2 regions of the Streptomyces sp. NBC_01497 genome follow, and region 1 is predicted to be linked to the other one. Evidence: predicted binding sites of a transcription regulator. Region 1 holds the regulator's gene; the other holds the start of a gene.

The links. Region 1 encodes HspR, which represses chaperone genes until heat shock. Its sites were predicted from a motif close to TTGAGNNNNNNNNNCTCAA; they were not measured.
Region 2: lon (endopeptidase La) is a predicted target of HspR. The motif match lies at 8,771-8,789, and genes of this name have one in related genera.

The regions. Positions count from the first base shown of each region.
Region 1 covers NZ_CP109427.1:4,420,115-4,435,688, forward strand. The annotation lists gene dnaK (molecular chaperone DnaK) at 1-996, shown strand, start outside; gene grpE (nucleotide exchange factor GrpE) at 993-1,679, shown strand; gene dnaJ (molecular chaperone DnaJ) at 1,836-3,026, shown strand; gene OG310_RS18905 (heat shock protein transcriptional repressor HspR) at 3,031-3,507, shown strand; gene OG310_RS18910 (helix-turn-helix transcriptional regulator) at 3,731-4,705, opposite strand; gene OG310_RS18915 (helix-turn-helix transcriptional regulator) at 4,835-5,818, opposite strand; gene OG310_RS18920 ((2Fe-2S)-binding protein) at 6,140-6,460, shown strand; gene OG310_RS18925 (pyridoxamine 5'-phosphate oxidase family protein) at 6,580-6,990, opposite strand; partial or broken gene clpB (ATP-dependent chaperone ClpB) at 7,349-9,937, shown strand; gene OG310_RS18935 (YbjN domain-containing protein) at 10,688-11,221, shown strand; gene OG310_RS18940 (aminotransferase class I/II-fold pyridoxal phosphate-dependent enzyme) at 11,458-12,639, shown strand; gene OG310_RS18945 (DUF2617 family protein) at 13,618-14,136, shown strand; gene OG310_RS18950 (polyamine aminopropyltransferase) at 14,307-15,574, shown strand, end outside.
Region 2 covers NZ_CP109427.1:2,570,164-2,585,737, forward strand. The annotation lists gene OG310_RS10875 (sensor histidine kinase) at 1-817, opposite strand, end outside; gene OG310_RS10880 (hypothetical protein) at 1,276-2,055, shown strand; gene OG310_RS10885 (MarR family winged helix-turn-helix transcriptional regulator) at 2,545-3,039, opposite strand; gene OG310_RS10890 (lysozyme) at 3,243-4,127, shown strand; gene OG310_RS10895 (ATP-binding protein) at 4,287-4,742, opposite strand; gene OG310_RS10900 (UTRA domain-containing protein) at 4,887-5,429, shown strand; gene OG310_RS10905 (GntR family transcriptional regulator) at 5,431-6,249, shown strand; gene lon (endopeptidase La) at 6,337-8,748, opposite strand; gene OG310_RS10915 (hypothetical protein) at 9,056-9,250, opposite strand; gene OG310_RS10920 (spermidine synthase) at 9,504-10,229, shown strand; gene OG310_RS10925 (response regulator transcription factor) at 10,371-11,108, shown strand; gene OG310_RS10930 (HAMP domain-containing sensor histidine kinase) at 11,147-12,262, shown strand; gene OG310_RS10935 (multifunctional oxoglutarate decarboxylase/oxoglutarate dehydrogenase thiamine pyrophosphate-binding subunit/dihydrolipoyllysine-residue succinyltransferase subunit) at 12,626-15,574, shown strand, end outside.

The DNA.
Region 1 (15,574 bases):
AACGTCATCAAGGACGCGGGCATCCAGCTGAGCGAGATCGACCACGTCGTCCTCGTCGGCGGTTCGACCCGTATGCCCGCCGTCGCGGAGCTCGTCAAGGAGCTGACCGGCGGCAAGGACGCCAACAAGGGCGTCAACCCGGACGAGGTCGTCGCCATCGGCGCCGCCCTCCAGGCCGGTGTCCTCAAGGGTGAGGTCAAGGACGTCCTGCTCCTCGACGTGACCCCGCTGTCCCTCGGTATCGAGACCAAGGGCGGCATCATGACCAAGCTGATCGAGCGCAACACCACGATCCCGACGAAGCGCTCGGAGATCTTCACGACGGCCGAGGACAACCAGCCGTCCGTGCAGATCCAGGTGTACCAGGGCGAGCGCGAGATCGCGGCGTACAACAAGAAGCTCGGGATGTTCGAGCTCAGCGGCCTGCCGCCGGCCCCGCGCGGAGTCCCGCAGGTCGAGGTGTCCTTCGACATCGACGCCAACGGCATCATGCACGTGACCGCGAAGGACCTGGGCACGGGCAAGGAACAGAAGATGACCGTCACCGGCGGCTCCTCGCTCGCGAAGGACGAGGTCGACCGGATGCGTCAGGAGGCCGAGCAGTACGCGGACGAGGACCACAAGCGCCGCGAGGCCGCCGAGACCCGCAACCAGGGCGAGCAGCTCGTCTACCAGACCGAGAAGTTCCTCAAGGACAACGAGGACAAGGTCCCCGGTGACGTCAAGACCGAGGTCGAGACCGCCGTCGGCGAGCTGAAGGAGAAGCTCAAGGGCGAGGACGTGGCCGAGATCCGTACGGCCACCGAGAAGGTCGCCGCCGTCTCCCAGAAGCTGGGCCAGGCCATGTACGCGAACGCGCAGGCCGACGGCGCCGCCGCCGGTGCCGCGGGTGGTCCCGGTGCTCCCGGTGCCGAGCAGCCCGCGGACGGCCAGGACGACGTCGTGGACGCCGAGATCGTCGACGACGAGCGCGACGGCAAGGGTGGTGCCGCGTGACGGAGGAGACCCCGGGCTTCGAGGAGGAGCCCGACGTCCCCTCCGGCGCCGACCCCGACGACGCGCCGAAGGGAGCAGGGCCGGGCTCCGCGGAGTCCGGCCAGGCGGCCCAGGCCGGGGACGTATCGGAAAAGGCAGCGCTGACGGCGCAGCTGGACCAGGTGCGCACCGCGCTCGGTGAGCGCACAGCGGACCTCCAGCGCCTCCAGGCGGAGTACCAGAACTACCGCCGCCGGGTGGAACGCGACCGGGTGACCGTGCGCGAGATCGCCGTGGCGAACCTGCTGACCGAACTGCTGCCCGTGCTGGACGACATCGGTCGGGCGCGGGAACACGACGAGCTGGTCGGCGGGTTCAAGTCGGTGGGCGAGTCGCTGGAAGCGGTCGCGGCGAAGCTGGGTCTCCAGCAGTTCGGCGAGGAGGGCGAGCCCTTCGACCCGACGATCCACGAGGCCCTGATGCACTCGTACGCGCCGGACGTCACCGAGACGACCTGCGTCGCGATCCTCCAGCCCGGGTACCGGTTCGGCGAGCGGACCATCAGGCCCGCGCGGGTCGCCGTGGCCGAGCCTCAGCCGGGGGCGCAGCCCAAGGCGTCCGACGAGGACGCGGCGGGCGAGGATTCCCCGGGCACGGATGACGGGAAGCCCACGAAGGAGAGCGGTGGCCCGGACGAGGGCTGACACGACGACGGCCGGTGCGGCGGAGGTGACCGCGCGAGCGGTCGCGTCCGCCGCGGCGGCCGTCGTCGCCGCACCGGCCGCTGCCGATGCCATGGCGGTGGCAGCGGCCGGCGCGGACGGGGATCGGTATCCGTATCGGGAGGAGGGACGTCGGGAGTGAGTACCAAGGACTTCGTCGAGAAGGACTACTACAAGGTCCTCGGCGTCCCCAAGGACGCCACAGAAGCCGAGATCAAGAAGGCGTACCGGAAACTCGCGCGCGAGTTCCACCCGGACGCCAACAAGGGTGACGCGAAGGCCGAGGAGCGCTTCAAGGAGATCTCCGAGGCGAACGACATCCTGGGCGACGCCAAGCGCCGCAAGGAGTACGACGAGGCGCGCAGCCTGTTCGGGAACGGCGGCTTCCGTCCGGGTCCCGGCGGTGGCGGCGGCACGTTCAACTTCGACCTGGGCGACCTCTTCGGAGGCGGGCCCCAGGGCGGCACGGGCGGCGGGGGCGGTGCGCCGGGCGGCTTCGGCGGCGGCCTCGGGGACGTCTTCGGCGGACTGTTCAACCGGGGCGGCGGCGGGACACGCACCCAGCCGCGCCGCGGCCAGGACATCGAGTCCGAGGTGACGCTCAGCTTCACCGAAGCCGTCGACGGGGCGACCGTACCGCTCAGGATGTCCAGCCAGGCGCCCTGCAAGGCGTGCTCCGGCACCGGCGACAAGAACGGCACGCCCCGTGTGTGCCCGACCTGCGTCGGCACCGGGCAGGTGTCGCGCGGCACCGGCGGCGGATTCTCGCTCACCGACCCGTGCGTCGACTGCAAGGGCCGCGGGCTCATCGCCCAGGACCCCTGCGACGTCTGCAAGGGCAGCGGGCGCGCCAAGTCGTCCCGGTCCATCCAGGTGCGCATCCCGGCGGGCGTCTCCGACGGGCAGCGGATCCGGCTGCGCGGCAAGGGCACGCCCGGCGAGCGCGGCGGTCCGGCCGGCGATCTTTACGTCGTCGTGCACGTGGGTACGCACCCGGTGTTCGGCCGCAAGGGCGACAACCTCACGGTGACCGTGCCCGTCACGTATCCGGAGGCGGCGCTCGGCGGCGAGGTGAAGGTGCCGACCCTCGGAGGGCCCTCGGTGACCCTGAAGCTGCCGGCGGGCACCCCCAACGGGCGCACGATGCGTGCCCGCGGCAAGGGCGCCGTACGCAAGGACGGTACCCGCGGGGACCTGCTCGTCACGGTCGAGGTGATCGTGCCGAAGGACCTGGCGACCGATGCCCGCGACGCCCTGGAGGCGTACCGGAAGGCCACTGCGGGCGAGGACCCGAGGGCGGAGTTGTTCCAGGCTGCGAAGGGAGCATGACGTCATGGACAGGGACGGCGGCGGCGCCCGGCGCCGCGCCTCTGCCGCGTTCGGCAGGGCGTACGAGCTGACGGAGGAGACTCCGGTCTACGTCATCTCGGTGGCGGCCCAACTGTCCGGGCTGCATCCCCAGACGCTCAGGCAGTACGACCGCCTGGGCCTCGTCTCGCCCGACCGCACGGCCGGACGTGGCAGACGCTACTCGGCGCGCGACATCGAACTGCTCCGCCAGGTGCAGCAGTTGTCGCAGGACGAGGGCATCAACCTCGCCGGCATCAAGCGGATCATCGAGCTGGAGAACCAGGTCGCCGCCCTGCAGGCGCGGGTCGCGGAACTGGGATCGGCTGTCGACGGCGCGGCGGCCGCGATGCGGCAGCGCGAGGCGCAGGTGCACGCGTCCTACCGGCGCGACCTGGTGCCGTACGAGGACGTGCGGCAGGCGAGCGCGCTGGTGGTGTGGCGGCCCAAGCGGCCGGAGTGACGCACGACGGTACGCGGGACACGTGGGACGGGCAGGGGCGGGACGCCGGAACGGGCGCCCCGCCCCTGCCCGTTGCCGTGCGTAGGGGGCTGCCGCGCCTGCTGGGTCGCTCCGCAGGAACCGCTGGTGCCCGCTGAGGTCGGGCGCCTGCTGGGGCCGCAGGAACCGCTGGTGCCCGCTGAGGTCGCCGCGCCGGGCCTTCCGTACTTCCGTACCCTCCGCGTCAGGTGAGCTCGCGCTCCGGGCTCACGGCCCACCAGTGGACGAGCTGGTAGACGGTACGGAACCCGAGACGGGCGCGCAGATCGGTGAGGTGCGCGTTGATGGTCCTGGCGCTGTAGCCGAGGGCCTTCGCGATCTGCTGCTGATCGTGCCCGGCGCACAGCTCGCGCAGGATGGCGCGCTGGAGGGGCGTACTGACGATGTCGTCGTCGGCGGGGGCGGGGCTGAACCAGTCGTCGCCGCGGTTCCACTGCTGCTCGAAGACGTCGGACAGGAAGGCGGCCACAGCGGGGTCACGGACGTGCCAGGCGCCGGCCTGGGCCGGGCGGCCTTTGACGCTGTCGACGAGGAAGGCCTGTCTTCGGTCGAAGAGGACCATCAGGAGGAAGGGACTCGCGAGGGTCCGGAACTGGCCCCCTATGGGAGCTATCAGGCGGACGCGGTCCTGGACCGCCGGGTTGGTTCTGCCACTGACGTGATAGAGCGTGCGGATCGCCACGCCCCGCTTCAGGACCCTGATGTCGCGGTCTTCCGTCAGCGTGAGCATGCGGCGTGTGCGAAGGCCCGGCTGGGCGCAGAGTATTTCGCTCTTCGCGGTGTCGCCGGCTGAACTGATCAGCGCGTTCACCGCGTCCGTACCCTTGACGAAGACAGCGCCCGTCGACGGGTCCGTCTCCTCCTCCACCGCTCGTCGGGCCCGCAGATCGCGGATGACCAGAGGCAGTTCGGCGAAGAGTTCCACGGACTGCGCCAACGCCTCGCTCACGGACTCGCGCAGGCGCTGCTCGACGTGATCGAGGTCCACCACGGTCACCAACCCGCTGAGCGGATCCCGCAGGGCCAGTCCGTGCCGCTCCAGATCCGCGAGCCCGGGTGTCCCCGGCCCTGCGCTCTCTCCGGCCGCGAGCCGTGCGTACAGTTCCCGCGCTTCGACCGAGAGCAAGGAGGCATGGCCGAGCTGGGTCTCTTGCGCCATTCCCGTCCTCAAGAAGTGGAAGTTCCTACCTACGAAGTGCGCGGCGCTTGTCGTCCCGTCGACTGTCCGGAAGTGTGAAACACCATGGATATCGGTACACCCGGGCACCGGTCTCCGGCTACGCCTTCTTCAGTCCTTTGCTCCCAGAATCCCCGACCGCGCTATGAGATAACCGAGTTGAGCCCGGCTCCCACTGCCCAGCGAGACGGCGAGTCTGGCGATATGAGCCCGGCAGGTGCGGACGTTCATGCCGAGGCGCCGTGCGATGGCCTCATCGACGAGGCCTTCGACGAGCAGTTTCGCGATGGAACGCTGGACCTCCGTGATGCCTTCGAGGCCCGGTGTCGAGGGCAGCGGCTCGACGAGAGGGGTGGCGTGGTGCCACAGGTTCTCGAACACTTTGGTGAGATACGCCACAAGTCCCGGGTGGCGGAGTTCGAGCGCGATCTTCCTGTCCTCACGGGCGGGGATGAAAGCGACGTTGTCGTCGCAGATGATCATCCGCTCTATGAGCTGTTCCAGTGTGCGTATCTCCACCTTGGCCCCGGCCATGTGGTCCACGTAGGCGAAGGTCCTCTGGCTGTGCCGGACGGTGTGCTGGTAAAGAGTGCGGACGCTGATTCCCCGGTCGATCAGGGGCTTGCTGCGCTTGATGGCCTCGCTGAGGACGTGCTCACTGCGGCCCCCTCCGGGCTGCACGGTGAGAACTTCTTTCCTGCTCTCACTCATGGCGAGGTCCAGCGCGTCGTGGATGCGGTTGAAGCCTTCGAGCACGGTGATGGCATGGATGCTGGGCGACGCCTGCTTGCTGATGGTCATGAACTCCTCGAAGGAGTCCGTCAGGTCCATGGTGAGGCGGCGACGCTCCTGGATCTCCCGCTCTATGGGGTAGATGCGCTGGGCCAGGGCTGTCGAGGGGGCCACCGGACGGAGCCATTCGGGGTCGTCCGGGTCCGGGTGCAGCAGGGCGAAGTCGATGAGGCACGGGGCGGCTTCCACCTCGATCCGGCCGACCCGTCCCGTACGCAACGCGGTGGCGTAAAGGCGTGCCCCTTCGGTGCATAGATCCGTCAGGGAATGCTGATGCGCCCCGTTTGAGCTGTCTGTACCCAATTGTCCACCCCTCAGGTTCTTGTACCTGCAGGAACATGATGCATCGGTAGTGTGGCGTTGGTGTCGTCAGTGAGCGATCGTCGTGGAAGACGGGGAAGAGAGCTTCTAGATGAGGAACCAAGCTGCTATGCGTGAGAGATCGCGTCGCTCGGTGGTCATAACCGCGCTCGTTGGGCTCGCTGCGGTCGGAGGACTTTTCTCCGTTGCTCACGTGGGCTACGGGCGTGGTGCCGCTGATCATGCCCGTGTCGTGCAGGCGAAGTCGGAGGCGGCCCTCGGTGATGTTGGGTGGGACAGCGCTCCGTTCGGCTCCGCTGTCTCATGACAACGCCCGCGGACGACAGAAGTCTTCGGCGTGAGATGGCCGCGGCCTACCGGTCGGGGTGGCACTTCATCGATCTCGTGTCCGCGATTCCGCGGCGCGGGGACTCGTTGAGGGTCACACTGTTCGGAGAGCCCGTGCTCGTCGTGCGCGAGGAGGACGAGGACGTCCGTGCGTACCGTTGCCTGCGCCGCCCTCGCGGTGCACCGCAAATGGTCCGATGCTGCATCAGGTATGACATGATTTTTGTTAATCTTGATCGGCGTGACCATGAGCTCGTAGGACCACAACCCCATACAGCCACCCCCCGCAGTGCCTGAGCGATTCCCCCGTCGTAACAGATCGCTCAGGCGCTTCCCCCACACAACGGCGCCATCGTGGACCTGAAACGCGATGGCGCCGTTGTGCTGCCCGGACGTAGGTGGCGGGCGGTGGCGGATCAGCCGCGTCCCATCGCCCGGTCCAGGGCGATCTCGATGACCACGCGGTCCGGGTTCGGGGCCGGCGTGCGGCCGTAGCGCTCCGCGTAACGGCTGACCGCGTCGGCGACCACCTCGGGTTCGGTGCGGACCCGGGCCCGGCCCTCCAGCGTCGCCCAGCGGCCCTTCATCACCTGGCAGACCGCGACCCGTGCGCCGTGGGCCCCGTCGGCGGCCGCCAGGACGTTCGCGACCTTCCTGCTGTTCTTGTTGGTGATCACCCGCGCGACCCCCGCCTCGGGGTCGTACGTGACGCCGACCGGCACCAGGTGCGGTGAGCCGTCCGGGCGCTGTGTGGCGAGGGTGCAGAGGTGGTATTCGCGCCAGAACGCCAGGTACTCGGGATCGGGGGCGCGTACGTCGTGGGTCATGCCATGAGCGTAGGTCCCGGTCCCGGTCGCGGGAGTCCGGTCCGGGGAGCGCGGCCCGGGGGAGTCCGGACCGTGGGAGTCGCTCCGGGTCGGGCGGTGGTCCCCCCGGGGGCCGCCCGGGGACCCGTCCGTCCCGCTGCGCGTGCCCGGCGACCGTGCCCGTCACGTTCCCGGCGGCCGGTGCCCCGCTGCCCCTCCCCCACGGCCCGTGCCCGGCCGCCCGGCGGCCGGTGGCCGACGCGGGATCGAGGGTGCGATCGGGGTCGTGCCCGGGTCCCGTTTTGGAGTTGAGTGGAATAGACTCAACTTTGCGCAGGTTCTCATCGTCAGGATTGAGGAACAGGAGGAGAGAGCGCACGTGGACGCCGAGTTGACCAACAGGAGCCGGGAAGCGATCACCGCCGCGAGCAACAGCGCCGTGGCCCAGGGACATCCGGACCTGACCCCCGCCCATCTTCTGCTCGCGCTGCTGGCCGGGCAGGACAACGAGAACGTCACCGACCTGCTGTCGGCGGTGGAGGCCGACCTGGCCCTGGTCAGGTCCGGGGCCGAGCGGCTGCTCGCCGGGCTGCCCAGCGTCGCCGGGTCCACCGTCGCGCCGCCGCAGGCGAACCGCGACCTGCTCGCCGTGATCGCCGACGCGACCCGGCGGGCCCGCGACCTCGGTGACGAGTACGTGTCGACGGAGCACCTGCTCATCGGCATCGCCGCCAAGGGCGGTCAGGCCGGCGAAGTGCTGGCGGGTCAGGGGGCCACGGCCAGGAAGCTGGCCGACGCTTTCGAGAAGTCCAGGGGAGGACGCCGGGTGACCACACCCGATCCGGAGGGCAACTACAAGGCGCTGGAGAAGTTCGGTACGGACTTCACGGCCGCCGCGCGCGAGGGCAGGCTCGACCCGGTCATCGGCCGGGATCAGGAGATCCGCCGCGTCGTGCAGGTCCTGTCGCGCCGTACGAAGAACAACCCGGTGCTCATCGGTGAGCCCGGCGTCGGCAAGACGGCCGTCGTCGAGGGGCTCGCGCAGCGCATCGACAAGGGCGACGTGCCCGAGTCGCTGAAGAACAAGCGGCTGATCTCGCTGGACCTCGGCGCGATGGTCGCCGGCGCGAAGTACCGGGGCGAGTTCGAGGAGCGCCTGAAGACCGTCCTGTCCGAGATCAAGGACAGCGACGGCCAGATCATCACGTTCATCGACGAGCTGCACACGGTCGTCGGCGCGGGCGCCGGCGGCGACTCCGCGATGGACGCGGGCAACATGCTCAAGCCGATGCTGGCGCGCGGTGAGCTGCGCATGGTGGGCGCCACCACGCTGGACGAGTACCGCGAGCACATCGAGAAGGACGCCGCGCTGGAGCGCCGCTTCCAGCAGGTGCTGGTCGCTGAGCCGTCCGTCGAGGACAGCATCGCGATCCTGCGCGGACTCAAGGGCCGCTACGAGGCGCACCACAAGGTGCAGATCGCGGATGCCGCGCTGGTGGCAGCGGCCACCCTCTCCGACCGCTACATCACATCGCGCTTCCTGCCCGACAAGGCCATCGACCTCGTCGACGAGGCCGCGTCCCGGCTGCGCATGGAGATCGACTCGTCGCCGGTCGAGATCGACGAGCTCCAGCGCGTGGTGGACCGCCTCAGCATGGAGGAGATGGCGCTGAAGAACGAGTCGGACCCCGGCTCCGTACAGCGCCTGGAGAAGCTGCGCCGCGACCTGGAGAACCGCAAGGAGGAACTGCGCGGCCTGACCGCGCGGTGGGAGAAGGAGAAGAAGGGCCTCAACAGGGTCGGTGAGCTGAAGGAGCGCATCGACGAACTGCACGGCCAGGCCGAGCGCGCTCAGCGCGACGGCGACTTCGACTCCGCCTCGAAGCTGCTGTACGGGGAGATCCCGTCGGTGGAGCGGGAGTTGCAGGAGGCCTCCGCCGAGGAGGAGCAGGAGTCCGACAAGAACACCATGGTCAAGGACGAGGTCGGTCCCGACGACATCGCCGACGTGGTCGCGTCCTGGACGGGCATTCCGGCGGGCCGCCTGCTGGAGGGCGAGACGCAGAAGCTGCTGCGCATGGAGGACGAGCTCGGCCGGCGGCTGATCGGCCAGAGGGAGGCCGTAGGGGCGGTGTCCGACGCGGTGCGGCGTACCCGCGCCGGTATCTCGGACCCGGACCGGCCGACCGGGTCGTTCCTCTTCCTCGGCCCCACCGGTGTCGGCAAGACCGAACTGGCGCGGGCGCTCGCGGACTTCCTGTTCGACGACGAGCGCGCCATGATCCGGATCGACATGAGCGAGTACGGGGAGAAGCACTCCGTCGCGCGGCTCGTCGGCGCTCCTCCCGGCTATGTCGGCTACGAGGAGGGCGGTCAGCTGACCGAGGCGGTGCGGCGGCGTCCCTACTCGGTGGTGCTGCTGGACGAGGTGGAGAAGGCGCACCCCGAGGTCTTCGACGTCCTGCTGCAGGTGCTGGACGACGGGCGGCTCACCGACGGCCAGGGCCGGACGGTGGACTTCCGCAACACCATCCTGGTGCTGACGTCGAACCTCGGCAGCCAGTACCTCGTGGAGTCGGGCACCTCGGAGGAGCAGAAGCGGGAGCAGGTGCTCTCGGTCGTACGGTCCTCCTTCAAGCCCGAGTTCCTCAACCGCCTCGACGACATGGTGGTCTTCTCCGCCCTGTCCAGGGACGAGCTGGCGCGCATCGCCCGGCTGCAGGTCGACCGGCTCGCGAAGCGGCTCGCCGAGCGCAGGCTGACGCTGGAGGTCACGCCCCAGGCGTTGGACTGGCTGGCCGACGAGGGCAACGACCCGGCGTACGGGGCGCGTCCGCTGCGCCGCCTGGTGCAGAGCGCGATCGGCGACCGGCTCGCGAAGGAGATCCTGTCGGGCGAGGTCAAGGACGGTGACACCGTCCGCGTGGACCGTTTCGACGAGGGTCTGATCGTCGGGCGCGCGGACGGCGGCCCTGCGGAGGGCGCCTCCGCCCCGGGGCCCGTCGGGTCGGCACCCGAGGACGCCGAGAACGCCGAGGAGGCCGGGAGCGGCGAGGCGGCGGGGGAGCGCCCCGCGAAGACGCTGTAACGCCGGTCCGCGGCTTGTGGCCTCGGTGGCTGTGGTCTGTGGTCGGTGGTCTGTGGCAGGTCTGGCCGACTCCGGGCTGGGGCTGGGGCTGGCGTCCGCTGCCGGCGGCCGGAGAGATCGTGGTGGGGCGGTGGCCCGCCACCCGGGGAGGCTCCGGGTGGCGGGCCATCGCCGTACGCACGCCGGGCCACTGCCGTACGCACCCCGGGCCACCGCCGTACGCGCGCCGGGCCACCGGCACGGCTTCCGTGGTGGACGGTGCGGACGGACGGTGCGTTCGGTGCGGCGCGGGGGCCGGTGGCCGGGGCGGACCGCGTGGAGATTCACCGCACGGTCCGTCCGCGGCCGTGCGCCCGGGTGATCACCGCAGGTGCCGTGGCGCTCCGCGCGGTTCCCTCGCCCCGGGACGTCCGTCCGGGGCGCGGGCCCCTCGCCCGGGATGTCCGTCCGGTGGGAACGCCGGGGCGGCCGCGCGGGCCCGTCCGCCGTGTCAGCGGGCGCGGGCCGGGCAGGCGGAGGGGCCGGCGGTGGGACCGGGCAGGGAAAAGGCCGGACCCGCGCCCACCTGGCTTGCCACCTCCCGGCTGTGATGAGGGAGGATGGCGGGAACCGTACGAAGGGAAAAACACGGTGAGCATCGATCCGTCCTCGATTCCAAATTTCGGGGGGCGCCCCGAGCCGGAGCCGGCTGCCGGAGCGGCGGCTCCCGTCGTCGTCCCGGACCAGGACCTGGTCAAGCAGCTCCTCGGCCAGATGGAGCTGAAGTACGTCGTCGACGACGAGGGTGACCTCGCGGCGCCGTGGGAGGAATTCCGTACGTACTTCATGTTCCGCGGCGACGAGGAACAGCAGGTCTTCTCCGTGCGTACGTTCTACGACCGGCCGCACGAGGTCGACGAGAAGCTCCGCATCCTGGAGCTGATCGACGACTGGAACAGGCGCACCCTGTGGCCGAAGGTCTACAGCCACGTCCACGAGGAGGACGACGGTCCGCCGACCGTCCGCCTCATCGGTGAGGCGCAGATGCTGATCGGCACGGGCGTCGGCGTCGACCACTTCGTGTCGTCCACCGTCAGCTGGGTGCGCGCGTCGATCGAGTTCGACAAGTGGCTGGTGGAACAGCTGGGACTCGAACCGGGCGACGAGAAGCCCGAGGACGCATAGCCCACGGAGCGCGGCTGCGGGGCCGCGTGCCCGAGGGCGCGCGGCCCCGCACGGCCTCGTGAGGGGCCCCGCCGGCCCCCGCCACCGTTCGCGGTGACGGGGGCCGCCGCATGCCCCGGCCGAGGCGTCGCGCGCCCGGCGGCCCGGATCGCGGGCCCGGCGGGATCGCGGAGGCGAGGCCCTAGGGTGGCGGACACAGCGGGCTGGCGGCAGCGGCGGAAGCGGGAGATGCCTCGATGGACACGGTGAGCGGTACGGCCTGGCGGCCCGCGGCGCGGGTACGGGGCATGGGCACCTCGATCTTCACCGAGATGACTGAGCTGGCGCGGGCCACCGGGGCGGTCAACCTCGGCCAGGGCGTGCCCGAGCTGGCGAGCCCGCCCGCGCTGCTGCGGGACGTGGCAGACGCGGTCCTCGCCGGGGCCAACCAGTACCCGCCCGCCGCGGGCGTGCCCGCCCTGCGGGAGGCGGTGGCCGCGCACCAGCTGCGGCGCTACGGCCTCGCCCACGACCCGGCCACCGAGGTCCTCGTCACCACCGGCGCGACCGAGGCGCTGGCCGCCTCGGTGCTCGCGGTGTGCGACCCCGGGGACGAGATCATCGCCTTCGACCCCTGCTACGACGCCTACGCGGCGGACGCGCGCCTCGCCGGCGCCACCCTCGTCGGGGTGGCGCTGGCGACCGACGGTGACGGCTTCCTGCTGGACCCGGACGCGCTGCGCGCCGCCGTCACGCCGCGGACACGCGCGCTGATCCTGAACACCCCGCACAACCCGACCGGCAAGGTGTTCACCCAGGCGGAGCTCGCGGCCGTCGCGGAGGTCTGCCGGGAGCACGACCTGACCGTCATCACGGACGAGGTGTACGAGCACCTCGTCTACGCGGGCCTGCCGCATCTGCCGGTCTCCGCGCTGCCGGGCATGCGCGAGCGCACCCTGACCGTGTCCAGTGCGGGGAAGACGTTCAACACGACGGGCTGGAAGGTCGGCTGGGTGTGCGGGCCCGCGCCGCTGGTCGCCGCGGTGAGCGCCGCGAAGCAGTTCCTCACGTACGCCTCCGGCACGCCCTACCAGGGCGCGCTGGCACGGGCGCTGGGCTCCGTGGAGGAGTGGGCGGCCGGACTGCGGGGCGAACTGCGTGCGAATCGCGATGTGCTGACGGAGGGTCTGAAGGCGGCCGGACTACGGCCGTTCCGCGCAGACGCGGGGTACTTCGTCCAGGCCGACGTGCGTCCGGCCGGGTACGAGGACGGCGTGGAGTTCTGCCGCGACCTGCCGGGGCGGGTCGGGGTGGTGGCCATCCCGACGTCGGCGTTCCAGGTCGTGGCGGGGCCGCGGTGGCTGGTGCGGTTCTCCTTCTGCAAGAAGAGGGAGACGCTGGACGACGCGGTGTCCCGCCTCCAGCGGCTCGGCGCCTGACGGTCGGGGGCCCGACGGCCCGGGCCCTGACGGTTCGGGGCTCCCAGCGGTTCGGGGCACCGGCGGCCGGGGCCCGCGCGGCGCGGTGAACTGTGCGCCCGGGCTCCGATCGGGCCGCGGGGCGGTCGCGGGCACAGGCGCGCGGCGGACGTTCGTGTACGGAAACCTCCGGTGTTTCTCAACAGTTCCGCAACACGGTCTTTGGCGCGCGTTCACGGGGGGAGACGACAGGCAGAGACATCGACGGGGGAAGGCAGGTGACGCTCCGATGTGGATCATCGTGGGAGTCGTCGTGGTGGTCGTACTCGTGTTCTTGGCGGCCCGGCGCAGTAACCGGCGTGGCCGGAGCGGGGGTTACGGCGGCGGACGGGGCGGGTCGTCGGGCGGTTCGAACAGCTGGTGGGCGGGCGGCGGCGCCGCCGCGGGCGACCCGCGGCACGGTGGCGGGCACCACACCTCGCACCACGACAGTGGCGGCGGCGGACATCACGGTGGTGGGGGGCACTCCTGCGGTGGTGGCCACTCGTGCGGCGGTGGCGGCAGTTCCTGTGGGAGCTCCTGCGGCGGGAACTGAGTCCGGCGGGCGCGGTCGAAGGGTGCGCCCGGGGGACGGTCCACGGTGCGGTCGACGGCGCCACCGGGGGCCGGACCAGGGCGCCTTCGGGATGTGACAGAGGCATGAGCGGGGCGCGGGACCGGGCGGGCGGTGAGCCGCGGCCGGTCCCGACGCGTCGGGGCGCCTCCATCTGAACACCTGAACACCGAAGCCCCCGAGGGGATGGAAACCCCGCCAAGTTGGGTAAAAACGCTGTAGGCGCAGCGGACTTCGTGATTCGCTGGGAAAGTCTTCCACCAGCCCTCGGACTCCCGGGACCGACCCGCGGAGACGAGAGGGCGACCCTTCGCGCGTCCTTCAGCTGCATTCTCTCCGGGGGTGTCCCCCGGCCCATCCGTCACGTGTGTCTGCGGAGCCGATCCATGCTCACGACCCTGAATACCGCCTACACCGACACCCGCGCCGCCGATCTGGCCTGGGCGTTGGGACGGGGGCCACTTCCGGCCCTCGCCACACTTGACCTCGATCTTTCCGGCGCGAGACTTGAGCTGAGACTGCTCGGCGCGTCCCACCAGGTGCTGCTCGAAGAGGACGGGGGCGCGTGTTCGGAGACCGTGGCGTGCATCCCCGGCAGCAGCACACCACTGCCACTCGGTGTGTCCGAGCGCATCGGCGACTGGGAGTACGAGTTCGCCGCGCGCGTCGAGCATCTGTCACAAGGCCAGTTCGCCGGTCGGGCGCAGGAATTGCTCGCTCTGGTGGCCGATCACCCGAACGGCCTTGCGGGCACGTTCCCCGGTTCGCCGTACGCGTTCACGGCGCTGCTCGCCCAGCGTGACGAGGGTTCGGTGCGGTGGCGCACCTGGCACGCGTACCCGCAGGAGGGTCAGCTCGTGGTGACCAGGACACGGGTCGGGGTGCGGATGCCGGCCGTGCTGTGAGGCGGGGGACCGGGGGCGGGCCCGCCGGCCGGGGTGTCGCGTCGCCGCCGTGCCGCGTCCCGGTCGCCGCGCGAGCCGTGAGGTGCCCGGGGGGCGGACCGCGGCTCACGGGTCGAGATGCACCCGTGTGGGTGACCATGTGCGAGCGAGACGTGACGTAGCGTTACCTCATGCTCGACCAGCACGCCGTGGCGCAGCGAGACCCGTCACCGGCGGGACCGCCGCCACCACCGCCCTGCCGCGAGCCGCGGCCGCCGGTTCGCGCGGACGCGGTCCGCTTCCTGGTGCTGCTCGTGGTGTTCGTCTGTGCGGCCTGCGGCCTCGTGTACGAGCTGGAACTCGTCGCGCTCGGCTCGTACCTCATGGGGGACACGGTCACCCAGGCGTCCGTGGTGCTCTCGGTGATGGTGTTCGCCATGGGCATCGGCTCCCTGCTCGCCAAGCGGCTGCGCACCCGAGCGGCCGTCGGGTTCGGACTGGTGGAGTCGGGGCTCGCGCTGGTCGGCGGCATGTCCGCGTTCACGCTGTACGCGAGCTTCGCGTGGCTCGGCGGCTCGCGCGGGGCGATCGTCGCCTTCTCCCTCGCCATCGGCGTGCTGACGGGTGCCGAGATCCCGCTGCTGATGACCCTGATCCAGCGGGTCTCGCGGCAGGACGCGGGCGCGGCCGTCGCGGATCTGTTCGCGGCGGACTACGTGGGCGCGCTGGTCGGCGGGCTGGCCTTTCCGTTCCTGCTGTTGCCGTGGCTCGGGCAGCTGACGGCCGCGATGGTCACCGGCGCGGTGAACGTGATGGCGGGCGGCGCGCTCGTGCTGTGGCTCTTCGGGCGGGACCTGTCGCCCCGGGCGCGGCGGCTGCTGCTCACCGCCGATGTGCTGGTGCTCGCGGTACTGGCGACGGCGGCGGCGACGGTCGGCGACTTCGAGCGGGCCGCGCGCTCGGCCGTCTACGGCCCGGGTGTCCGGGTCGCGGTGCACACGAGCGTGCAGGAGATCGTGCTCACCGGCGGGGCCCGGGGGACGCTCGACCTGTACCTGGACGGCAGGCTCCGGGTCAGCGCGCGGGACGAGTACCGCTACGACGAGGGGCTGGTGCATCCGGCGATGCGCGGGCCGCACGCGCGGGTGCTGATCCTCGGCGGCGGCGACGGCCTCGCGGCACGTGAGGTGCTGCGCTATCGGGACGTCGCGTCGGTGACGGTCGTGGACATCGACGGCGAGGTCGAGCGGCTGGCGCGCGAGGATCCCGCGCTCAGCGCACTCAACGGGCACGCGTACCGGGACCCGCGGCTGCACGTGGTCACGAGCGACGCGTTCAGCTGGCTGCGCGGGGCCGAGCGCGCGCGACCCGGCAGCGGTCCTGCACCGTTCGACGTGATCGTCTGCGACCTGCCCGATCCGGGCATCACGTCCAGCTCGAAGCTGTACTCGCAGGAGTT
Region 2 (15,574 bases), 1.8 Mb from region 1:
CCATGAACGAGGTGCGCTCCGCGGCGTCCGCCGCGGCGTCGAAGTCGTCGAGCGCGGCGAGTTCCCGTACCCGGGCCAGCTGGGCGGCGGCGCTGAGCGCGTCCCGGGCCCTGCCGTCGGCCGTCGCCGAGTCCGAGCCTTCCATGGGCAGCCCGGTCAGGGGGTTGATCGTGGGCTTGTCGGCCGGAACGCTGAGGGCGCCCAGCAGCAGGCCGCGGGTGGCCGACGCCTGGTCGACGGCGCGGTCGAGGGCGGCGTCGGCGCGCGCGCCGGGCGCCGCGCTCGCGGGCGCGCGGTCGGCGAGCTGCTCGGTGAGGCGGTGCAGCGAGGTGATGACCTGGGAGTACGAGGTGTACGCGGCGATCGCGGAGCCCTTGCCCGTCAGGGCGGTGCGGCGGATCGCCGGGATCTCACCGATGTCCTTGAGGGGCGTGGAGAAGGACGCGGGGACCGAGGATCCGGCGAGGGCCGCGTGGATCTCGGTGATCTGCTGGTCCACCCGGTCCCCGGCGGCCTGGAGGCTGTCGTCGTCCCCGGCCTTGCCGTTCCCGTCCCTCTTGGTGCCCTTGGCCGGGCGGCCCGCGGCGACGAAGACGACGGCCTGGTCGCGCTCGTCGGCCAGGGAGCGGGAAAGGGAGACGGCCTGCCGCCCGAGCCGGGCGAGGGTGAGGGAGCGCTGCGCGTCGTCGAGCTGCGCCGAGGCGTGCAGGAGGGCGGGGGTCCCCGCGGCGATCACGACGATGCCGGAGACCAGGACGCCGGCGACGAGCCGGGTGCGCACCCGCTTGGGGCGCCCCATCGGAGTGCCGCTGCGCACACCGCCGTTCCCCCGAGGCCGCTTCTTCTGCACCGGTGCTCGCATTCTCGACTCGTCCGCCCATGAAGCAGAGGTGACGGCGGGTCACGACGAGCCACCCCCAGCCCCTGGCACGGCTTCCGACCATTCCAGTGCTCTCAGGAGGAAGACGCACATCGGCCGACCCGCCACCTGAACGAGTGAACATCACGAAGGAGTTGACCATCAACTTCGCTTGACAGGTCGGGGGAGCGTTCCCGGTGGGTCGAATGGACCTCGGGGCCACGCTTTGGAAAGATGCCCGCCCGCATCGCACGGTGCGTGGTCCGAGTGATCACTTTTCAGCCGCACGGCCGTCGCACGCGGTGGAACGCGGACACAGGGGCCCGGTGTGCGGGGAACGTGAACACATGATGAGCCGCATCCCTCGCTCCCCCACGCCCCCTTCCCCGTCCCTCCACTCCGGCACACTGGGACCCATGCGCTTCGAACTCGCGACAACACCCGGAACGGCCGGACGGCCCAACGAGGACTGGACTTCGGCGATCACGCCCGCGGCGGGCGAGGGCGGCGCGCTGGTCCTCCTCGACGGAGTCACACCGCCGGCCGGGGACGACGGTTGTGTGCACGGTGTTCCCTGGTTCACCGCGCGGCTGGGGGGCGCACTGGCCGAACTGTGCGGTTCACGGCGCGACATGACCCTGGAAGAGATCCTCGCCGCCGCGATCACCGCGACAGCCGGCAAACATCGTGACACTTGTGACCTTTCTCACGTACGTACCCCCCAGGCGACCGTGGTCCTCGCCCGGTGGGGGTCCGGGCCCGACGGCACCGTCGAACACCTGGTCCTGTCGGACTCGACGCTCCTGGTGGAGAGCCAGGACGGGGAGGTACGGGCCCTCGTCGACGACCGGCTGGACCGCGTCCCGGCGGAGGTCAAGCGCTCCGTGGCGTCGACGGACGCGCTGCGGAACGCGGAAGGCGGATTCTTCACCGCCGCGGCCGACCCGTCGGCGGCATCGAAAGCGGTGACGGGAAGCATCCCCCTCGCGGAGGTACGGTCCCTGCTGGCGCTCACGGACGGGGCGGCACGCTGGGTCGAGATGTTCGGCGAGGGCGACTGGGCCCAGTGCCTGTCCCTGGTCCGCAAGAGCGGGACGCGCGAGCTGATCGACCGGGTACGGGCGCTTGAGGACGGCGCGCAGCACATACGCGGCAAGAGGCACGACGACGCGACGGCGGCCTTCGCGGAACTCTGACGGGGCGGCCCGGCCGGCCGTCGGGACTCCGGCCCCCGGCATAGCGCGCACCGCTCGGAGCAACCTCGGCCCCGGCCCGCACGCACCGCTCGGAGGGACTCCGGCCCCCGTCCGCACGCGTCACCCACCGGAATTCCGGACCCCGCCCCGCACGCACCGATCGGCGGGATTCCAGGCCCGGCCCCCGCGCACCGGCCGGCGGGCACCGTGGCGGCCGCCAGTGACTGCCGGTGACCGCCACGGGGTCGTCGACCGCCACACCGCCTCACGCGCCTCCCTGATCGACCGCCACACCGCCTCACGCGCCGGTCCCTGATCGACCGCCACGCTCACCCGTACGGGACGTTTGCGGCGCGGCTCCTCACCCGGGCGTACGAGAGGTCCCGTCACTCGTTCGAGCTACCCGTTCCCGCGGTCGCGGGCCGGGACACCGGCAAGGTCCCGGCACCCGTCCCTACGGCGCTCCCGGCGCCCGCCCACCGGGCCGTGTCAGCTCGCGAAGCGGGCGTTGAGCTGGTGCAGGAGACGGGCCAGCCCAGCGATCTCGTTGCGGTCCCAGTCGGCGAGTTTCTGCACGTAGCGGCCCCTGCGGGCATCCCGTACGCGCCGGAAGCGGTCCAGTCCCTCGTCCGTGATGCGGACCAGGGACGCGCGGCCGTCGGCGGGGTCCGGCTCGCGCGCGATGAGTCCGATCTCCTGGAGGGTCCGCAACTGTCGGCTCATGGTCGCCTTGCCGACCCCGAAATAGACGGACAGCTCCGTCGCCCGCTGCTGTCCGGTCTCTTCGAGACGGACCAGCAGCCCGTACGCGGAGGGTTCGAGGTCGGGATGCACCTCGCGGGCCATCTCGCCCGAATTCGCCCTGGCCCGGCGGAGGAAGACCGCGAGTTCGCGCTCCAGATCGAGGAATTCGGAGGTCACCGCTTCGCCGTCCGTCACCGCGGCGTCCTTCTCCGTACCGCTACCGTGCACGTCAGCAGCCATTGCGCGCTTTCCCGCTCCTGAGGTTTCCCAAAGCTACGGCCATTGCCGCACCTCTCCGTATTTTCGCAGGTTTAGTCCATCAGCAGCAGCGTGGCGTCCTGCCACCGACGGGCCGCATACGTAGCGTTTCACGGTGCCGTGTCCATTTTGACGACTTGTCGATACGGCGCGAGACCCCCCACAACGCTTTTCGGAGGCACGCAATGCCCGTGCAGAGACCCGGAACGAGCAGCAGCCGCCGCACCCTGTACGCGGCGTCGGCGGCTCTCCTGGCCACCTTCGCCCTCCCCCTGACCCTCCCCGGCGTCGCCAGCGCCGACGTCTCCCCCGTGCCGCACCACGCCGGCGCCGCCGCGCCCGCGGGCACGGCTCCCGTGCGCGGCACCGCCTACATGGGCATGGGTGTCCTCGCCCATGACGGACAGGGCCGCAGGCCCGTCAACCGGCGCAGCGCCGCCATCGCCCAGACGGAGGGCGTCGACGTCTCCAGCCACCAGGGCGAGGTGAACTGGCCCTCGCTCTACAGCACCGGCGTGAAGTGGGCCTACGTCAAGGCGACCGAAGGCAACTACTACCGGAGCACCACGTTCAACCAGCAGTACACCGGCTCGTACAAGGCGGGCATGATCCGCGGCTCGTACCACTTCGCCGCCCCGGACGTCTCCAGCGGCGCCAACCAGGCCGGCTACTTCGCCGACCACGGAGGTGCCTGGTCCAAGGACGGCAAGACCCTGCCGGGCGTCCTGGACATCGAGTGGAACCCGTACGGGGCGTCCTGCTACGGCCTATCGACGTCCGCGATGGTCTCGTGGATCAAGGACTTCGTGAAGACGTACAAGTCCCGCACGGGCCGCGACGCGGTGATCTACACGGCCACCAGCTGGTGGAAGGAGTGCACCGGCGACTACGCGGGCTTCGCGAAGACCAACCCGCTCTGGGTCGCCCGCTACAACACCTCGCCCGGCGTCCTGCCGAAGGGCTGGGGCTTCCAGACGATCTGGCAGTACACGTCGACGGGTCCGGCGGTCGGCGACCGCGACAAGTTCAACGGCGCCCTGGACCGCCTCAAGGCCCTGGCCAACGGCTGACCCGACGCCGACCGGACGCACCGCGCGACGCCCGGCGCGTCCCGAACCCCCGGCGGCCCCGCCCGGACCTCCTCCGGCCGGGCCGCCGGGGCGCCGCCATGCCTCGGGACGGCCCAGTCGCCGGGTCTCGCGGGGGCGTCCGCGCCGACGGCCTCCCCGTCAGGCCAGGGGGACGTCCGCGCTGACGGGCGCCACCCCCGGCGTGTCGGCGGCTCGCGAGCGAGGCGGGGCCGACGCGACCTCGAACGTCAGCCACACGGTCTTGCCTACCCGGTGCGGGATGACTCCGAAGCCGTCGGCCACGGCTCGCGCGAGCCAGAGTCCACGCCCCGAGCACAGGTCCCCGCTCGGCGGGTGGACCAGGGGGAGGCCGCCCCCGCTGTCGCGAACCTCCAAACGCACCAAGTCGCCGTCGCGCGCGAGTCGCACGCAGAACTGCCGACCGGCAGGGACCCCGTGCGCCACAGCGTTCGCGGCGAGCTCGGAGACTCCGAGGCGCAGATCGTCCACTCGCTCCTCGATCTCCCAGAGGGTGAGCGTCCCCACTGCGAAGTCGCGCGCCTCCGGAACCGATCGTCGTGCCCGCGAAAAGAGCCGTTGCCGTGACAAGGGCACGGAACATCACCACCTTGCTCATGACCACCAGGTGCCGCGAACGTACCGCCTTTCGCGAAAAGCAGCAAGGTTGACGAGGCTTCCCACACCGTCACTTAACGTGTAGGCAGGACCCGGCAGGGATCAGCGGCTCTGGAGGGCGGCATGGCGGACAGGGAGTGGATCAGCAGCTCGGCGGCGTACCTGGCGCCACCGAAGGACCCAGGACGCGAGGCCTGGAGCGCCGAACTCGAGCGCCGGGGGCGCAGAGGCAGCCAACGGATCGTCCAGGCGGGCGAGGTCCCGTCCCCGGCCGAAGCGGCAGCTCTGCTGGGTCTCGCTGTCGGCGAGAGCGTCGTGGTGCGCAGACGCGTCATGTTCGTGGAGGAACGGCCGTGCGAGCTGACGGACACGTATTACCCGGTGCGCATCGCACGTGGCACGGGCCTCGCCTCCACCGCGAAGATCCGGGGTGGCGCCGTCCGGCTCCTGGCCGAACTGGGACACACGGGCGTCCGTGTGGTCGAGGACGTGACCGCGAGGCTGCCGACCGACAAGGAGCAGAACACCCTTCTTCTGACACCGGACCAACCGGTCCTTACCATCGCCCGCGTCACCTTCGACGACGAGGGCGCCCCGGTTCAAGCGGACCTCATGACCATGCCCGCCCATCTGCAACGCCTGCGCTACGAGACCCGGATTGGATGAACTGACCGTGCCCCGGACTGAGGAGGGCCTCCTCGACCGCCGCTCATTGCACGAGCGCATCGCGGCCGATCTGCGCGACGAGATCATGACCGGCGATCTGGCACCAGGCGCCAAGCTGCCCTCCACAGCCCAGCTCAAGGAGCGGTTCTCCGCCTCGAACGCGACCATCCAGAAGGCACTTCAGCTGCTCAAGGACGAACACCTCGTCGTGGGCCGGGCAGGTGCGGCCGTGACCGTCCGGGAGCATCAGCAGCAGACGGTCCGGCCCGAGGCCTCCATGATCCCTGGCCCGGGGGACGGACCGTACCCCTGGCTGCCCGGGATCCGCTCCGCGGGCGCGGCCAAAAGCAGGCTTCTGGACGTCGGTGAGACCGTGCCGCCCGCGGACGTGGCCGCCGTACTGCGTCTGGCCGGTGAAGCCCTGGCGCTGCGGCGGAGCCAGGTGCTGACGGTCGACGGCGAGCCGGTCGAACTCGTTCACTCGTACTACCCGCCGGACCTGGCCCGCGGCACTCCGCTCGCGGAACGGCGGCGCATCAAGGGTGGGACGCCGGCCCTCCTGGCGGACCTCGGCCACCGGGTCCTCCGGTGTGTGGATCTCGTTTCCGCCCGGGTACCGACGCAGGAGCAGTATGAGAACCTGCGCCTGCCCGGTGATCTTCCCGTCCTGCGGACGCTCCGGGTGGCGTACGCCGCCTGTCCCGAGGGCGAGCGGCCCGTGGAGGCCACCGTGATGGCCAAGGCCGGGCACCTCTACCAGCTGCGGTACGAGTTCCACCCCGAGCATCCCGTCACCCCGCAGGCGCCGCCCCCGGCCTGAGCGCCGCCCCCGGGGCCGCCACGCGCGCCACCGCCCGGAAGCGGGGCTTCCGGGCGGTGGGGGCTTGCTGTTCTCGCGGGGCGCCGGTCAGGCCGCGGCCGAGACCGGGAGCTCCGCCGGGGACAGGGCGATCTCCAGGACCTGGCGGACGTCCGTTACCGGGTGGACCTCCAGCTTCTCCAGGACCTCGGCGGGCACGTCGTCCAGGTCGGCCTCGTTCCGCTTCGGGATCACGACCGTCGTGACGCCCGCGCGGTGCGCGGCCAGCAGCTTCTGCTTCAGGCCGCCGATGGGCAGGACCCGGCCGGTCAGGGAGACCTCGCCGGTCATCGCGACGTCGTTGCGGACCTGGCGGCCGCTGAGCAGCGACGCGAGGGCCGTCGTCATCGTGATGCCCGCGCTGGGGCCGTCCTTCGGGACCGCTCCGGCCGGGAAGTGGATGTGCACACCCCGGTCCTTCAGGTCACCGACCGGCAGTTCGAACTCCGCACCGTGCGAGCGCAGGTACGAGAGGGCGATCTGCGCCGACTCCTTCATCACGTCACCGAGCTGACCGGTCAGGGTCAGCCCCGCGCCACCGGTCTCCGGGTCCGCCAGCGACGCCTCCACGAAGAGGACGTCACCTCCGGCTCCGGTGACCGCGAGGCCCGTCGCCACGCCGGGTACCGCGGTGCGGCGCTCGGCCGGGTCCGTCGCGGACTCGGGCACGTGGTGCGGCCTGCCGATCAGCTTGCGCAGGTGGTCGGCGCCCAGTGCGAACGGCAGCTCGCGCTCACCGAGTTCGTGCTGCGCCGCGACCTTGCGCAGCAGCCGCGCGATGGCCCGCTCCAGGTTCCGCACGCCCGCCTCGCGGGTGTACTCCCCTGCCAGCTTGCGCAGCGCGTCGTCGCCGATGGAGACCTCGCCGGTCTCCAGACCCGCGCGCTCCAGCTGCCGGGGCAGCAGGTGGTCGCGGGCGATGACGACCTTCTCGTCCTCCGTGTAGCCGTCGAGCGTGACGAGCTCCATGCGGTCCAGCAGGGCCTCGGGGATGGCGTCGAGCACGTTGGCGGTGGCCAGGAAGACCACGTCGGAGAGGTCGAGTTCGACCTCCAGGTAGTGGTCGCGGAACGTGTGGTTCTGTGCGGGGTCGAGGACCTCCAGCAGGGCCGCGGCCGGGTCGCCCCGGAAGTCGGAGCCGACCTTGTCGATCTCGTCCAGCAGGACCACCGGGTTCATGGACCCGGCCTCCTTGATGGCGCGGACGATACGGCCGGGCAGCGCGCCGACGTACGTACGCCGGTGGCCCCGGATCTCCGCCTCGTCCCGCACGCCGCCGAGCGCGACGCGGACGAACTTCCGGCCCATCGCGTGCGCGACGGACTCGCCGAGGGACGTCTTGCCGACCCCGGGCGGACCCACGAGGGCCAGCACGGCGCCGCCGCGGCGGCCTCCGACGACGCCGAGCCCCCGGTCGTCGCGGCGTTTGCGCACCGCCAGGTACTCGGTGATGCGTTCCTTCACGTCCTCAAGGCCCGCGTGCTCCTCGTCGAGGATCCGCTGGGCGCCCTGGATGTCGTAGGCGTCCTCGGTGCGCTCGCTCCACGGCAGTTCGAGGACGGTGTCGAGCCAGGTGCGGATCCAGGAGCCCTCGGGGCTCTGGTCGCTGGACCGCTCCAGCTTCTCGACCTCCTTGAGGGCCGCCTCCCGGACCTTCTCCGGCAGGTCGGCGGCCTCGACACGCGAGCGGTAGTCGTCGGACTCGTCGTCCTCGCCACCGCCGTCGAGATCGCGCAGTTCCTTGCGTACGGCCTCCAGCTGGCGCCGCAGCAGGAACTCGCGCTGCTGCTTGTCGACGCCTTCCTGGACATCCTTCGCGATGGACTCGGCGACGTCCTGCTCGGCCAGGTGCTCCCGCAGCTGCTGCGTGGCGAGCTTCAGCCGGGCGACCGGCTCGGCCGTCTCCAGCAGTTCCACCTTCTGGGCGGTGGACAGGAAGGGCGAGTAACCGGAGTTGTCGGCGAGGGCGGACACGTCGTCGATCTGCTGGACGCGGTCCACCACCTGCCAGGCGCCACGCTTCTTCAGCCAGTCGGTGGCGAGCGCCTTGTACTCCTTCACGAGTTCCGTCACGGAACCGGGCAGCGGCTCGGGCACCTCCTCGTCGATGCTGATGCCCTCGACCCACAGGGCCGCGCCGGGACCACTCGTACCGGCCCCGATCTGCACCCGTCCGCGTCCGCGGATCAGGGCACCGGGGTCCCCGTCGGAGAGCCGGCCCACCTGCTCGACCGTACCGAGCACGCCGGTCGCCGCGTACGAACCGTCGATCCGCGGCACGAGCAGCACCCGCGGCTTTCCGGCACCGTCACCGTCCGCACGCGCGGCGGCCTGTGCGGCCTCGACGGCAGCCCGGGCTTCGGCGTCGGACAGGTCCAGAGGTACCACCATGCCGGGGAGCACGACCTCGTCGTCGAGCGGCAGCACGGGAAGCGTGAGTGGTGTGGAAATAACAGCCATGATCTCCCCTTCGGCAATCAAGTTGAGCTATGCAGGCTCAATGCTTATGAGTGCCCGGATGTTCCCGGTGGTGCCGGGTGTTCGCCGTGGGCGATCATCCCTCCCCGGCCCCCGGCTCCCCCGAGCGCCGCGGCTCCGTCCCCACCTGCGGTTTCGCGGCCGCTTCACCAGCACCCGCGCACGCCCCTGCGAACCTGCCCGGCGGACAGCCGGTGAGTCGGGAACGCCGGGTGGGGTCCGCGCATTCCGGACGGAACGCCTCCACGCACGGGCCGGGGCACCGTCGACGGCGCCCCGGCCCGCAAGCTCAGGGCGCCTCGGTGCCCGCGCCGCAGGCCCCGGGCGCCTCCCACTCCACCTCGACGGCGGCCGTCAGCGTCTCCACCGCGTCCTCCCAGGGCAGAATCCGGGGCTCGGTCCGCCGCCGCCATCTGTTGGCGGCGAACCGCACACCCGCGACGCCCCTCCACCACCGCCGCGCGGGGTGGGGTGGACGGCCCATGGCGCCGCGCGTGAGCGGCCCGGCGCCGCGGGGCGGGGGCGTGCGCGGCGGTTGCGGGGGCATACGTCGGGGGCATACGGGTGCCGCGGGGCGCCGCACGTGCGGCGCGCCCCCCGCCGGGCCGGCCGGCGCCCGGTGCGCTGCCAGGATGGGGCGTGCCGCGGCGGACCGTGCCCGTCATGACGTCCGGTGGCGCGCGGTACGGGTGCGCCGGGCGACGACCCACGAGAGACAGAGAGACAGGAGTGCCGACGTGCCCGATCCGGCCGCTGCCCAGGGCAGCGCAGCAGGACCGCCCGTCACGCTGGACCGGCGGGAGGGGCCCTACGGCGAGATCGTGCTGCGGCGGCGGCCCGTCGAGGGGGACGGCGCGGACGTTCTGGAGATCATCGCCAACGGCACCTTCCTGATGGACACCTCGGACGGGCGCTCCGAGCGGCTCCTCGTCGACGCCGCGTTCCGCGCGCTGCCCGAGGAGCGGCAGAGCATGCTGCCGTCGGTGCTGATCGGCGGTCTCGGCGTCGGCTTCTCCCTCGCGCACGCGGTCGCCGACCCCCGGTGGGGCCGGATCACGGTGGTCGAACGGGAGCAGGCCATCATCGACTGGCACCACGAGGGGCCGCTCGCGCGGATCTCGAAGGCCGCGCTGATCGATCCGAGAACTGTGATTCTGCACACCGATCTTCTGGACTATGTACGTACCACCTCCGACAGGTATGACGCACTGTGTCTGGACATCGACAACGGGCCGGACCGACCGGTCACCGAGAGCAACGAAATCCTCTACGCAGAGGAAGGACTTGCCGCCTGCCAGGCCCTGTTGAACCCCTCGGGGGTACTTGCCGTCTGGTCCGCGCAACCCTCTCCGACCTTTGCCGATGCATTGCGGAATGCCGGATTCACTGGGGTAACGCATGAAGAGGCAGGGGTTGCCCGGGGAGAGCCCGACGTCGTCCATCTCGCTGTTCGCACTGCGTAGCCGAAAGGCCGCCCGTACCTCTACGCTGCTCCACGAAATACAGGATTCGACGATCTACGACACCCCCCAGGCAGTAAACCGACGTAGATCGGCGGATCGAGGGCATACGGAGCGCGGAAGAACGCGTACCAGGGGCGGGCGATGGAGCAGACACATACCAGCCACAACGGAGTGGCGGCCACGCCGGGCGCCCAGCGTCGGGTCCTCGTCGTCGAGGACGACGCCACGATCGTCGACGCCATCGCGGCCCGCTTGCGGGCCGAGGGCTTCCTCGTCCAGACGGCTGTCGACGGCCCCGCCGCGGTGGACGCGGCGGAGGCGTGGCAGCCGGATCTGATGGTGCTCGACGTGATGCTGCCGGGGTTCGACGGGCTGGAGGTGTGCCGGCGTGTGCAGGCACAGCGACCGGTTCCCGTCCTGATGCTGACGGCACGCGACGACGAGACGGACATGCTCGTCGGGCTCGGCGTCGGCGCGGACGACTACATGACGAAGCCGTTCTCCATGCGGGAACTGGCGGCGCGCGTGCATGTGCTGCTGCGGCGGGTGGAGCGGGCCGCGCTGGCGGCCGTGACTCCGCGCAGCGGCATTCTCAGGCTGGGCGAACTGGAGGTCGACCACGCCCAGCGCCGGGTGCGGGTGCGCGGTGACGACGTGCACCTGACGCCGACGGAGTTCGATCTGCTGGTGTGCCTGGCGAACACGCCGCGGGCGGTCCTCTCGCGCGAGCAGCTGCTCGCCGAGGTGTGGGACTGGGCCGACGCGTCGGGCACGAGGACGGTCGACAGTCACATCAAGGCGCTGCGCCGCAAGATCGGCGCGGAGCGGATCCGCACGGTCCACGGCGTCGGGTACGCCCTGGAGACCCCGGCGCCATGAACCTGGCGGGCCGGCCGGGGGACGGCGGCGGACGGAGCGTGGAGCGAGTGGGAAAGGGCCGGGCCGGCCCGCGCCGGGGTGACCGGTACGGCGTCCGGCCCTTCTCGATCAAGGCGAAGCTCGGCACTCTGGTCGTGGTCTCGGTCTTCATCACGACCGGGCTGCTGATGGTGGCGCTGCGGACCAAGACCGAGCTGCGGTTCATCACGGTCTTCTCGGTGATCGCGACCCTGCTGATCACGCAGTTCGTGGCGCACGGCCTGACCGCTCCGCTGGACGAGATGAACACGGTCGCCAAGGGCATCTCCCACGGCGAGTACACCCGCCGGGTCAGCGGGGCGGACCGGCGCGACGAGCTGGGCGACCTGGCCTCGACGATCAACCGCATGGCGGACGATCTTGAGGACGTGGACCGGCACAGGAAAGAGCTGGTCGCGAACGTCTCGCACGAGCTGCGCACGCCGATCGCCGCGTTGCGGGCCGTCCTGGAGAACGTCGTGGACGGCGTCTCCGCGGCGGATCCGGAGACGATGCGCACGGCACTGAGCCAGACGGAGCGGCTCGGCCGCCTGGTGGAGACGCTGCTCGACCTGTCGCGCATCGACAACGGCGTCGTCCCGCTGAAGGCCACCCGTTTCGAGGTGTGGCCGTATCTGTCGGGTGTCCTCAAGGAGGCGAACCTCGCCGCCGCGCAGCGCGGCCTCAGCAGCGGTTCGGGGCTGCACACGAGGACCGACGTCCATCTGCACCTGGACGTCTCGCCGCCGGAGCTGACGGCGTACGCGGACGCGGAGCGCCTGCACCAGGTCGTGGCGAATCTCATCGACAACGCGGTCAAGCACAGCCCGCCGCACGGCCGGGTGACCGTCCGGGCGCGGCGGGGCACCGCGCCGGAGTCGCTGCATCTGGAGGTCCAGGACGAGGGCCCGGGGATCCCGGAAGAGGAGCGCAGCAGGGTCTTCGAGCGCTTCAACCGCGGCCGGATCACGTCCGGCGGCAGCCAGGGCGGCGGGAACGACGGCGGCACGGGGCTCGGGCTCGCGATCGCCCGCTGGGCCGTGGATCTCCACGGCGGCCGGATAGGTGTGGCCGAATCGGCCCGTGGCTGCCGCATACGGGTCACCCTTCCGGGAGTGCCGCGGCAGCGGGATTGACGGCTCGCGTCCATCGGGGTGACAGGGGCGGAGACGGTCCTGTCACCCCGATGCGCCGGAATGAACCCGAAAAATACCGGATGGCGTGGTTGGCGTATGCCGCCACCTGGGTACTACCAGTTCAGGACCGGTACATCGGCGACCGGAGCGGCCAGGGCCACGACACCTCTGGTTGTTCGGGAAGCCGTACGACCGTGGCCTGGCAAAACACGTTAGATTCCCGCCAAATCGCGCGCCGAAACACCTCCTGAGATGTGACGTGCGCGACGATGACCCGTCCGGCCTGCATCTGGCAGCCCGGTAGGCGTAGCCTTGATTTCCGCTGTCCATCACCTTGTGAAGCGGAAGAGGGCGGTTCACGCCGTGTCGTCTCAGTCCACCAGTAACGCGAGCATCTCGACCGATGGCCAAGACGGGCAGGGTCAAAACCCTGCCGCCGCCTTCGGCCCCAATGAGTGGCTTGTCGACGAGATCTACCAGCAGTACCTCCAGGACCCGAACTCCGTCGACCGTGCCTGGTGGGACTTCTTCGCCGACTACAAGCCGGGTGGCACCGGCTCGGCGGACAAGACCACGCAGACCGCAGCCGCGGACACCGCGGCTCCCGCGCAGCCGGCACCCGCTCCCGCGCAGCCGTCGGCGCCGGCTCCGGCCGCGCCCGCCGCCGCGCAGGCCCCGTCGCCCGCGCCGTCGGCACCCGCACAGGCCGCTCCCGCGCAGGCTCCGGCGGCTCCCGCCGCACCGCAGGCCCAGACGCCGCCTCCCGCGCCGTCAGCGCCCGTGCAGGCACCGGCCGCCCCCGCGCAGCCGGCCTCGGCCGCGAAGCCGGCCGCCAAGGCCGCTCCGAAGGCCGCACCGGCCGACGAGGCGGAGACCGGCCCGGAGTACGTGACGCTGCGTGGCCCGTCGGCCGCCGTCGCGAAGAACATGGCGGCCTCGCTCGAACTGCCCACGGCGACGTCCGTGCGCGCGGTTCCGGTGAAGCTGCTGTTCGACAACCGCATCGTCATCAACAACCACCTCAAGCGCGCCCGCGGCGGGAAGATCTCTTTCACGCACCTCATCGGGTACGCGATGGTGCAGGCCATCAAGGCCATGCCGTCGATGAACCACTCGTTCGTCCAGAAGGACGGCAAGCCGACCCTGGTCAAGCCGGCGCACGTGAACCTCGGCCTCGCCATCGACCTGGTGAAGCCGAACGGCGACCGTCAGCTCGTCGTCGCCGGCATCAAGAAGGCCGAGACGCTCGGTTTCTTCGAGTTCTGGCAGGCGTACGAGGACATCGTCAGGCGCGCCCGCAACGGCAAGCTCACGATGGACGACTTCACGGGCGTCACGGTCTCGCTGACGAACCCGGGCGGTATCGGCACGGTCCACTCCGTGCCTCGCCTGATGCCCGGCCAGAGCGTCATCCTCGGCGTCGGTGCCATGGAGTACCCGGCCGAGTTCCAGGGCACGTCCCAGGACACCCTGAACCAGCTGGGCATCTCGAAGGTCATGACGCTGACCTCGACGTACGACCACCGGGTCATCCAGGGTGCGGCGTCCGGCGAGTTCCTGCGGATCGTCAACCAGCTGCTGCTGGGCGAGAACGGCTTCTACGACGAGATCTTCGAGTCGCTGCGGATCCCGTACGAGCCGGTCCGCTGGATGAAGGACATCGACGCGTCGCACGACGACGACGTCACGAAGGCCGCGCGCGTCTTCGAGCTGATCCACTCCTACCGGGTGCGCGGCCACGTCATGGCCGACACCGACCCGCTGGAGTACCGCCAGCGCAAGCACCCCGACCTCGACGTCACCGAGCACGGCCTCACCCTGTGGGACCTGGAGCGGGACTTCGCCGTCGGCGGCTTCGCGGGCAAGTCCACCATGACGCTGCGCGACATCCTGGGCGTCCTGCGCGACTCGTACTGCCGCACCATCGGCATCGAGTACATGCACATCCAGGACCCGAAGCAGCGCAAGTGGCTGCAGGACCGGGTGGAGCGCCCGCACTCGAACCCCGAGCGCGAGGAGCAGCTGCGGATCCTGCGCCGGCTGAACGCCGCCGAGGCGTTCGAGACGTTCCTTCAGACGAAGTACGTCGGCCAGAAGCGCTTCTCGCTGGAGGGCGGCGAGTCCGTCATCCCGCTGCTGGACGCGGTGCTGGACGCGGCGGCCGAGTCGCGTCTCGACGAGGTCGTCGTCGGCATGTCGCACCGTGGCCGGCTCAACGTGCTGGCGAACATCGTCGGCAAGTCGTACGCGCAGATCTTCCGCGAGTTCGAGGGCAACCTCGACCCGAAGTCGATGCACGGCTCCGGCGACGTGAAGTACCACCTGGGCGCCGAGGGCACGTTCACGGGCCTGGACGGCGAGCAGATCAAGGTGTCGCTGGCGGCGAACCCCTCGCACCTGGAGACCGTCGACCCGGTCATCGAGGGCATCGCCCGCGCCAAGCAGGACATCATCAACAAGGCGGGCACGGACTTCACGGTCCTGCCGGTGGCCCTGCACGGCGACGCGGCCTTCGCGGGCCAGGGCGTCGTCGCGGAGACGCTGAACATGTCGCAGCTGCGCGGCTACCGCACCGGCGGCACCGTGCACATCGTCATCAACAACCAGGTCGGCTTCACCGCCGCCCCGGAGGCGTCCCGCTCGTCGATGTACGCGACGGACGTGGCCCGCATGATCGAGGCGCCGATCATCCACGTGAACGGTGACGACCCGGAGGCCGTGGTCCGCGTCGCGCGGCTGGCCTTCGAGTTCCGTCAGGCGTTCAACAAGGACATCGTCATCGACATGATCTGCTACCGCCGCCGCGGTCACAACGAGGGCGACAACCCGCAGTTCACGAACCCGCAGATGTACAACCTGATCGACAACAAGCGCTCGGTGCGCAAGCTGTACACCGAGTCGCTGATCGGCCGGGGCGACATCACGCTGGAGGAGGCCGAGCAGGCGCTCCAGGACTTCCAGGGACAGCTGGAGAAGGTCTTCGCGGAGGTCCGCGAGGCCACCTCGCAGCCGTCCGAGGCGGTCGTCCCGGGCGCGCAGGCCGAGTTCCCGGTGAGCGTCACGACCGGGGTCTCCCAGGAGGTCGTCAAGCGGATCGCCGAGTCGCAGGTCAACATCCCCGACGGGATCCACGTCCACCCGCGGCTCATGCCGCAGCTCCAGCGCCGCGCGGCCTCCGTCGACGACGGCACGATCGACTGGGGCACCGGCGAGACGCTGGCCATCGGCTCGCTGCTGATGGAGGGCACCCCGGTCCGCCTGGCGGGCCAGGACACCCGCCGCGGCACGTTCGGCCAGCGCCACGCGGTCCTC